3 linked regions of the Oleidesulfovibrio alaskensis DSM 16109 genome follow. Each later gene encodes a partner of the first gene's protein in a complex. Links are inferred from orthologs where the notes say so. Each region holds a gene or a part of one and is shown in the gene's direction. Other genes may lie near its edges.

What was found.
Region 2: the proteins of H586_RS0106905 (region 1) and H586_RS0100790 are in contact, whole or in part, in a crystal structure (PDB 1KMI), measured with the Escherichia coli proteins. The link is inferred for Oleidesulfovibrio alaskensis DSM 16109 from one-to-one orthologs.
Region 3: the proteins of H586_RS0106905 (region 1) and fliM are in contact, whole or in part, in a crystal structure (PDB 1F4V), measured with the Escherichia coli proteins. The link is inferred for Oleidesulfovibrio alaskensis DSM 16109 from one-to-one orthologs.

The regions. Positions count from the first base shown.
Region 1 is NZ_AXWQ01000007.1:40,917-44,059, forward strand. What follows is about bases 38-3,024. They hold H586_RS0106905 (chemotaxis response regulator CheY), read left to right. Parts: upstream 38-1,334; coding sequence 1,335-1,715; downstream 1,716-3,024. Other genes in these bases: H586_RS0106895 (MinD/ParA family protein), read left to right, coding at 38-562; H586_RS0106900 (FliA/WhiG family RNA polymerase sigma factor), read left to right, coding at 519-1,316; H586_RS0106910 (flagellar basal body-associated FliL family protein), read left to right, coding at 1,766-2,518; H586_RS0106915 (hypothetical protein), read left to right, coding at 2,520-2,846; H586_RS0106920 (hypothetical protein), read left to right, coding at 2,947-3,024. In the rest of the region: more of H586_RS0106895, read left to right, coding at 1-37; more of H586_RS0106920, read left to right, coding at 3,025-3,143. UniProt on the Escherichia coli protein: Involved in the transmission of sensory signals from the chemoreceptors to the flagellar motors.
Region 2 is NZ_AXWQ01000004.1:153,731-156,768, forward strand. Bases 3-2,884 are described here. They hold H586_RS0100790 (protein phosphatase CheZ), read left to right. Parts: upstream 3-1,020; coding sequence 1,021-1,749; downstream 1,750-2,884. Other genes in these bases: H586_RS0100780 (NIL domain-containing protein), read left to right, coding at 3-434; H586_RS0100785 (PilZ domain-containing protein), read left to right, coding at 444-983; H586_RS0100795 (NAD(P)/FAD-dependent oxidoreductase), read left to right, coding at 2,276-2,884. Outside these bases: more of H586_RS0100780, read left to right, coding at 1-2; more of H586_RS0100795, read left to right, coding at 2,885-3,038.
Region 3 is NZ_AXWQ01000013.1:99,541-102,463, reverse strand. The notes cover bases 112-2,878. They hold fliM (flagellar motor switch protein FliM), read left to right. Parts: upstream 112-888; coding sequence 889-1,869; downstream 1,870-2,878. Other genes in these bases: H586_RS0108785 (MotE family protein), read right to left, coding at 2,771-2,878; truA (tRNA pseudouridine(38-40) synthase TruA), read right to left, coding at 1,933-2,769; H586_RS20640 (hypothetical protein), read left to right, coding at 221-730. In the rest of the region: more of H586_RS0108785, read right to left, coding at 2,879-2,923. UniProt on the Escherichia coli protein: FliM is one of three proteins (FliG, FliN, FliM) that forms the rotor-mounted switch complex (C ring), located at the base of the basal body.

The DNA.
Region 1 (3,143 bases):
CATTCTGCCGGCTTCGTCGGGCGTGGGCGAAATGCTTTCGCTTTCCACCGGTCAAAAGCTTGACCTGCTGGAGGCCATGGACGTTCTTGAAGATTCTGTTGATTATCTGCTAGTGGACACTGGAGCAGGTATCAACGATAATGTACTGTATTTCAATATCGCCGCGCAGGAACGCATTGTCGTGCTGACGCCGGAGCCCACATCGCTGACCGATGCCTATGCGCTTATCAAGGTGATGAAGCTCAATCACGGCGTGGAACATTTCAAGGTGCTGGTGAACATGGCGGGCGACATGAAGGCCGCGCGCGAGGTTTTTTCCCGGCTGTACAAGGCCTGCGATCATTTTCTCAGCGGTGTGTCGCTGGATCTGCTGGGGTATGTGCCCCGCGACAGAACCGTGCGGCGGGCAGTGGTGGAGCAGACGCCGTTCTGCGTCCTCGACAGCCGGAGTCCGGCGAGTCTTGCCGTGCAGAAAGTGGCTGAAACAGTGCAAACATGGGACGTATCGGCGAGCTTAGATGGCAATATCAAGTTCTTCTGGAAAAAGCTCCTCTTCAGGTAATCAGCCCTGGGAACGGCTGGAGTCCGGTGCCACCGCGTGGCCCGACTTCACCCCCGCGGAACAGGAACAGGTGGTCAGGCACTATGCGCCCAAGATCAAGTTTCTGGCTTTGCGGCTCAAGGGCAAACTGCCGAAGAGTGTCGAACTGAACGAGCTGATCAGTGCCGGAACGCTGGGGCTTATGGAAGCCTTCGGCAAATTCCAGCCCAAGCTCGGTATCAAGTTTGACACCTATGCCGAAAACCGCATTCGCGGGGCCATGCTTGACGAGCTGCGCAGGCTGGACTGGTTTCCGCGAAGTCTGCGGCAGCGCGTGCGGCTGCTGGAAGACACTATAAACCGTCTGGAGCACGAAAAAGGGCGGCGTCCTTCGGAAGAAGAACTGCAGAAGGCCACGGGGCTTGAGGAAAAAGACCTGCGTAGTGGCCTGGAAGCATTGCAGAATCATCTTTGTATCAGTCTTGATGCCATTCAGGAGACCTTTGCCGCAGACGGCAGAGACCATCTTGAGGGCGAGCCCTTCCATTCTACAGCCACACAAGAGCTGATCGAGCGCATAGCTTCGCTTATAGATCAATTGACACCAAGGGAAAAGCTGGTATTGTCGCTATATTATAGTGATGAACTGAACATGCGGGAAACTGCCGAAGTAATGGGTGTTACCGAAGGCAGAGTGTCGCAGCTTCATTCTCAGGCTCTCAACCGGCTCCGCAAACAGTTTCATGAACAGTTTGGAACTCAGGGCGCCGTTTAATACCAAGGAGATACGAGCATGCCTTATGATCCGAATATGCGTGTGCTGGTGGTAGACGATTTTTCGACCATGCGCAGAATCATCAAAAACATCCTGCGTCAGCTCGGGTTCAACAACGTGGTGGAAGCCGATGACGGAACAACCGCATGGGATGTTCTGAACAAAGATAAAATCGATTTCATCATCTCCGACTGGAATATGCCGCAGATGACCGGCATCGACCTGCTGCGCAAAGTCCGCTCCAGTGAAGAATTCGCTGACCTGCCTTTTCTTATGGTAACGGCAGAAGCACAGCAGGAAAACATCATCGAGGCTGTTCAGGCCAAGGTTTCCAACTATATCGTCAAGCCGTTCACTGCGGAAACCATGAAGCAGAAAATCGACAAGATTTTCCCGTAAGGCCCCGCCTGCCGGACGGCGGAACGGACATGGGGTAGAGGGCGCGATGCATGTTGCTGATGTTAGACGACGACCCTTTGGGCGGCGAGGCCGGCGACAGCACCCAGCTTGACACCGAAGAGCTGCAGCCTGTGGATGCGTCTGCGGGCGGTGACGAAAAGGTTGAACTTGACCTTGAGGATGCTCCTTTTCTGGAAGAAGAAGAGGAGCCGGTGGAAGAGCCCCCTTCCGATGACGGCGGTGACGGTTCGCTGGATATCGACGCGGACGGCGGCGGAAAAAGAAAAAGCGGATTCAGCGCTGCTGCGCTGCTGCGCGACAGGCGTGTGCAGATAGGCGGCGGTGCCGTCTTGCTTCTGCTCGTCGGGCTGCTTATCTTTCTGTTATGGCCATCGGGCGAACCGCCCGCAGAAAAGCAGGCGCAGCCCGTGGTCAAAAAAAAGATTGTCCGCAAGGCGGGTGAGCTGCCCCCCCCGAAAGAAGAAGAACCTGCAAAGCCGGAGTATGTGGTTGCGTGGGAGCCTTTCTGGGTTGAACAGACAGACCAGCAGGGAAATATCCGTTTTCTGGTCTGCAAGTTTGCCGCCGTTACCGAAAGCGAAAGGCTTTCGTGGGAAATCGGCACAAAGAAAGTCGTTCTGCGCGATGCAATCTTTTATTACCTGCGCAACAAATCGCTTCTGTTCCTGACGGAAAAAACCAACGTGGAAACGCTGAAAAGCGATCTGCTTGCCGTAATCAACCAGTATCTGGACAATGGTCAGCTTCAGGACTTGCTTATAGAAAACTATCTGGTGAAATAATATGTCGTTGCAAAGCAGCCTTCCGGTGCTGCTCGTCCAGATGGGACATGTGCAGAAGATAACGCACAACGAGCAGGCACATCCGGAAACGCAGCAGGCCGTTGCACAGCAGTCGGTTGCGGAAACGCTCAAGCGCGGCCAGAGCCAGGTGGAAAAAACGCAGAAGTCCGGTAAAGGCAGGATCGAACCGGATGGCGGCGGCAAAAGCGGCAATCAGGCCGCGGCAGAACAGCAGGAGCGGCAGGAGACTGCTTCCGGCGAACAGTCACCGGAGCAGGAGCAGAAGAAAAGCCCCTGGACAGGAAACATTGTCAACGTGAAGGTCTGATACGGCCCGCCACTGCGGCGCGTTCCACAAACGCGGCGGCCAGAGGCGGGCGTTGTTGTTCCGTGCACCCTGAAGTCTGATTTTTCCGGAAAGCTTTGTCATGCAGTTATCACTTCTGGCGCTTGTTCTTGTCACCGTGGCGGAAATTCTTCTCCTCGGCCTGCTGGTGATCTTTTTTTTCCGTCTGCGCCGCTCGGAAAACGTGCTCAGCCAGCTGCAGGCCAACCATGAAAAACTGCTGGCCCGTCTGCATTTTAATGCCGAGCTTGAACAGGAGCTTGTGGAGTCGTTTGCACA
Region 2 (3,038 bases), on another replicon or contig:
ACACTCAAAAAGCATACAGAAAAAATATCCACCTCACCTTTCCGCCGCAGGTTTCCAAAGAGCCTGTGGTTTGCAACCTGACACGGTTGTTCGACCTGACTTTCAACATCCTGAAAGCGCAGATAACCCCCCGCAAGGAAGGATATCTCACCCTGGAGCTGGTCGGCAGTCAGGAAAACTGCGGCAAAGCCATCGCCTACCTCAAAGAACACGAAATTGCTGTCTCCCCCGTGGACCAGAGAATTTCACGCGATGAAGATTCCTGTATGCACTGCGGCATGTGTACCGCCATCTGCCCTGTGGACGCCCTGCATATGGACTGGGTTGCCCGTACTGTAACTTTTGACACCGAACGCTGTACTGCCTGCGGACTGTGCACCAAGGTATGTCCTGTGCGCGCCATGCATGTGGAAGTGGAAAACGGCCCCTGGTAGACAACTCTCATGGAAAAACGTTCGTATTCCCGCGTTGCGGCAAGCATCTCCGGCAGGTTCCGGCTTATGTCCGGCACCGACGATCAGCCGCTTTATTCGGGCTGGTCCGGGGCTTCCGCCAAAGATGCGGAACAGGCGCTGCAGCAGGCAAAATTGCCAGATGCCATGGTTCAGTTTCTGGCAACCATGGATGCCAAACTGGATGCCATACTGGGGCAGATGCAGCGCGACACCCTGCGGGAGGATTTTCCTTTCCGCCTGCGCGTCAGTCAGATAAGCGGTGCGGGAATCCGTTTTTTCACGCAGGAAGAACTGCACGAAGGTTCGCTTCTTGAGGTGGTGCTGTTTCTCAGACAGTATCCGCTTTCGGTGGCATCCGCCGCCGGACGCATAACCCGCTGTTCAACGCACGCCGACGCGCTTTCAGACAATGCACAGAATGAATACGCGCTGGAATTCACAGTTATCAATGATTCCGAGCTGGAACAGGTAATAGGATTTGTTTTTGATCAGGAACGGCGCATTATCCGCCAGCACAGATGGGAATGACCGCGCACCTGCCAGCCGACAAACACAGGAGTTTGCCATGCGCACTCAGGAAGCCATCCTTGAACAGGTAATGCAGAATGTTACCGCCCAGGTAGCTGACAGCATCAAAGACGCAATAGCACAGACAATTCAGAACGAGCTGACAACAAATCTTACAAGAGCTCTGCTTGAGGGTGAGTTCTATAAAAAACTCAACTCAGACATGCGCAGCGGGCTGCAGAATATCTATCAGGAAATTTCCCACGCAGCCAAAGATAAAAGTGTCGCTCCTCCAAGCGAAGCACAGACCGACAAACTTTTCTCTGAAGCTTCCGAACAGTTGGACGAAATTCTGACAACAACCGAGCAGGCAACAGACGATATAATGGATGTTGTCGAGCAGCAGCTTGAAAGGCAGGCGGAAGCAAGCGCCCTGCTTGATGCTCTGGAGAAAGAAGCCCCCGGGGACTCCATAACGCAGTTACGTGCCATTAACAGCGAACTGGCAGACAATCTTACTACCATTCTGACAGCACTGAGCTTTCAGGACATTACGGGACAGCGCATCAAAAAAATAATCACGGCTCTGCAGCGCATAGAAAGTACTGTATTCGAACTTTATATGTCCACAGGGCTTATTATGAAGGCGTACAGTGAAACCCCCGATAAAGAGATTGAAGAACTGGAACAGGAAGCACGGCAGAAAATGTCGGAACTCAAAGGTCCCACAAGAGACGTTTCACAAAGCGATATAGACGACATGCTTGCCCAGTTGGGTATGGACTGATCATTTTCACATGCTGTCTCGTTCCTTCTGAACTACCGGCACCCCGCGCTCACAGCGCGGGGTGTTTTATCTGCAGCCCGCAATCACAGCCTGCACCAACCGCCCGCACCGTACCCGATCAGCAATTCATGCCACCTGCCTGCGCCTCTGCATAGACACAAAGCACTTGTGTCTCCGGAAGGCCGTAAGGCACACAAGCCTTATTCCGCAATTTGTGACGGCCGTTGCTCTTGGTTACCCTGCGCACCTGCCCGGCTTCCGCCATCGGTACACAAAAGCAGCAGCCTTAGGTTCCTGTCATCCATCGTGGCAGATATGCAAAAAGGTCTGACGGATATCCCCATTTGCAAAAACTCTGCAAAAAAAGCCGCAGCCAAATCACAGCCGGCACGGGGCAGCCGGCATCTCTGGCCAGGCTCCTCCGTCACGGCCCCCCCGGCTTTTAAATTTTACCCTTGCCAGCCACAGATATGATTCCCATATTAGATAATGTGTTTTTTCCAACCCTCACACGGAGGCTGTGATCATGCATACCCCCCTAGTCATCATCGGTTCCGGCCCTGCCGGACTGTCTTCCGCCATCTACACCTGCAGATCCGGCATTGATACTATCGTATTCGGCTCAAAGCCCAAAGTTGCCGGAGATTATGAGATAGACAACTATTTCGGATTTGAAGAAACAATTTCCGGCAAAGAACTGCTGGGAAAAGGGCGGGCGCAGGCCGAGCGTTTCGGTGCCCGCTTTAAAGAAGACAGGGTGCTCTCTGTACATCATAACGAAAGCGGAGGCTTTCATATAAAAACTGAGCACGAAGAATTTGACGCATGCGCGGTCATTCTGGCCACCGGCGTGGGCAGAGTCCGTCCGGGCATAAGCAACCTGAAAGATTACGAGGGCAAAGGAGTATCCTACTGCGTAAGTTGTGACGGTTTTTTTTATAAAAACCGAAAAGTTATCGTAGTCGGAGAAGGCATCTACGCCGCCAATCAGGCTCTTGAACTCTTGTCGTATACGCCCCACGTAACCATAATCACGCAAGGGAAAAAATCGTCCATCACTCCGGAATTCCAGCAACGCCTTAGTGCTGCCGGCATAACCGTTTCAGAACAAAAAATCGAAACCCTTTCCGGCTCTCCGGCACTGTCATCCGTTACCTTGTCGGACGGGACAAGCCTTGAGGCCGAAGGTATTTTCATTGCCATGGGCGAAGCTTCTTCACTTGATTTTGCTTATACTCTGGGGCTGGAACGCAGCGGCGTCTTTCTGGTGGCAGACAAAGAACAAAAAA
Region 3 (2,923 bases), on another replicon or contig:
TCAGAATATCAGTGAAAAGGTGCAGCTTTGCATATATGATGAATCATACAGGCCGCCGTTTTTCGCACAACCGGAGGACAAGGCAGGGCCGTCCCCTGTCTGCATGCCTGTATCTGCCCGTTGCGGCAAGATAAAATCTGATATATCAGATAACAGAGACCATGTGTGTGTTGTGGCGCCATGCAACTTTTTTTTGCGGACACTGCGGCAGGATATCCGGATGACGTTGTTTGTGACCATACTGATCATTTTTGTGCTGACCATCGGCGGCGTGATCAGCAATCATGTCATTACGGCAAGAAATCTGGACATGATCCGGAGACTGCGTTCCGAACAGCAGAAGCTGAGTCTGGGCAGAGAAGAGGCTGCGGAGCGGGTGAGCGATTTGCGGCGGCGCGAAAAAATGCTGCGTATCCAGTTGAATGACATTGAAAAGGGACTGCCGCCCATCGATCTCGGGTTTATGACGCAGGAAGCCGTGCAGACGGGGCAGGAAGGCGCTGCGGATTATTCCGATATGCTGGAAAAACCCGCAAAGATCGCCCGCGGCGAGAATGCCGTGCTGGAAAGTCTGGTACGCGGCAGGCGCATTACTCCGGCGCAGTTGCAGAAAGCCAGAGACTACAAGACCCAGACCGGTTCGGAATACGGGCTGGAAGATGTGCTGGTGATGCTCGGGTATCTGCGTAAGGAAGACCTTGAAGTGGCACGGCGCCGTTTCGGGGCTTGATGTCTGCCCGGATTAGGGCAATAATGGCATTTATTATGCATCATTTTCCGGTCAGAAAGAGCAAACGGCGGTATTTGCCGGTTGGTTCTGCCGGTTCTTTTTTATGATGTCCGTCCGTTCCGCGGGCGTGGTAACCAGCACGGAGCCTGACTCTCTGTATGAACAAAATTCTGGCACAGGATGAAGTGGATGCCCTGTTACGGGGGCTTTCCGGCGGCGAGATAGAAACAGAATCCGATATACCGGAGGATGATTCCGGCATTGTGTCTTTTGACCTTGCCAATCAGGACAGAATCATCCGCGGGCGTATGCCGGTTCTGGAAATCGTCAACGACCGCTTTGCCCGTCTGTGCACCAACGCGCTGAGCAACGCCGTGCGCAAGCGTGTGGAACTGAACCCCATATCCATAGATATGACCAAGTTCGGTGACTTTATGCGCTCGCTGCCCGTGCCTACCAGCATCAATATTTTCAAGATGGAACCGCTGCGCGGCAATGCCATCATCGTGGTCGATTCACGCCTTGTTTTCGCTCTGGTGGAAAACTTTTTCGGCGGGGCAGGCAGTCAGCCCAAAATTGAAGGCCGCGAGTTCACGCGCATAGAACAGGCCATTGTGGACAGGGTTATCAAAATTGCGCTTGATAACATGGAAGAATCGTGGCGGCCGGTGCATGAGGTGAACCTTGAGCTGGTCCGTTCTGAAATCAACCCGCAGTTTGCTGCCATTGTGCCGCCCAGTGACGTTGTTGTGGTCATCACCTTTGAGGTGGAACTGGAATCGGCCATCGGTTCGCTGGTTATGTGTCTGCCGTATGCCACCATCGAACCTATCCGTTCGAAGCTGCATGCCAGCTTTCAGACCGAGCGGCTGGAAGTGGACCATGCATGGGTTGCCCGTCTGAAGGAGCGTCTGCTGGAAACTCCGGTGGAAATGAAAATACGCTTCGGGGAGACGAAGATAACCGGCAACCAGCTGTTGCGGCTGAAAGTGGGCGACGTGCTGCTGCTTGATACCGATACTGATGATCTGCTGGAAGGCACCGTGGAAGGGGTGCGCAAATTCTGGGGAATAAGCGGTATTGTCAAGGCTAATAAAGCATTTCAGGTCATCCGTGAGGAAGAACCCAGATATACCTGATATGCGCTGCCGGTTACGGATATTTCCGGAAAGAATGCAAGCGGCTTCGGCCGCTTTTTTTTGTCAGCTTTCGGGGGGGCAGCATTCGTCCGGGTAGAAAACACGCTCCATGGTCAGCCCGCATGCGGGGGCTGTGGGGGCTGAAAGCCGCCTGTCGCGGGCGGCGATGATAGCCGGTACATCCTCCGGTGCGCATCTGCCCGTACCGGTCCACAGCAGCAGGCCCATCATGTTGCGTACCATCTGCTTCAGAAACCCGTCTGCCTCGAAATGCCATGCCAGTTCCAGAGGGGCACGGGGGGTAGTGTCGTGGCTGCGCGGAAAATCATCGGGAGCAAGTCCGGGGGTGCGTGTTATGCTGTAGACCGTGCGTACCGTGGTGGCCAGTTCGGTTCCTGCATTCTGGAACGAAGCGAAATCGTGTGTGCCTGTCATGAACGCGGCTGCCGCGTCCATGGCGGCGATGTCCAGCGGGCCGGTCATATGCACAAAGGGACGGCGCTGCGGCAGCACAAAAGCGCGGGTAAGCCATATACGGTAGGTGTAGCGTTTTTTTACGGCGTCAAAGCGGGCATGAAAGCCGTCCGGCACAACGGCGGCCTGCAGAACCGATATGTCTTCGGGCAGCTTGGCGTTGAGAGCCCGCCGCCAGTCAACGGCGGCTTTGGCATCGGGAATGTCCAGATGGGCGACCTGACCTTCGGCGTGAACGCCCGAATCGGTGCGCCCCGCTCCGTGCACGCGGACAGCGCTGCCCAGTATGGCTTTTGCGGCATCTTCCACCGCCTGCTGCACTGTGGGCTGCTGCACGGCATGGGGCCGTCCGGCCGGAAGACACTGTATCTGCCAGCCCGCATAGCGCGTGCCTGCATAGGCTATGATAAGCTTCAGCCGGGCCATACTACTCGAACGGCAGCTGCATTTTGGTCAGCGCTTCGGAAAGGCGGGCCGCTTTCTGTGCATCGACAAACGACAGAATTTCCCCTGCCTGCCTGCCACGCATTCCTGCCAGAATTCTGACAGCGATTTTTTCGTCCAGCGTTTCCAGTACGGC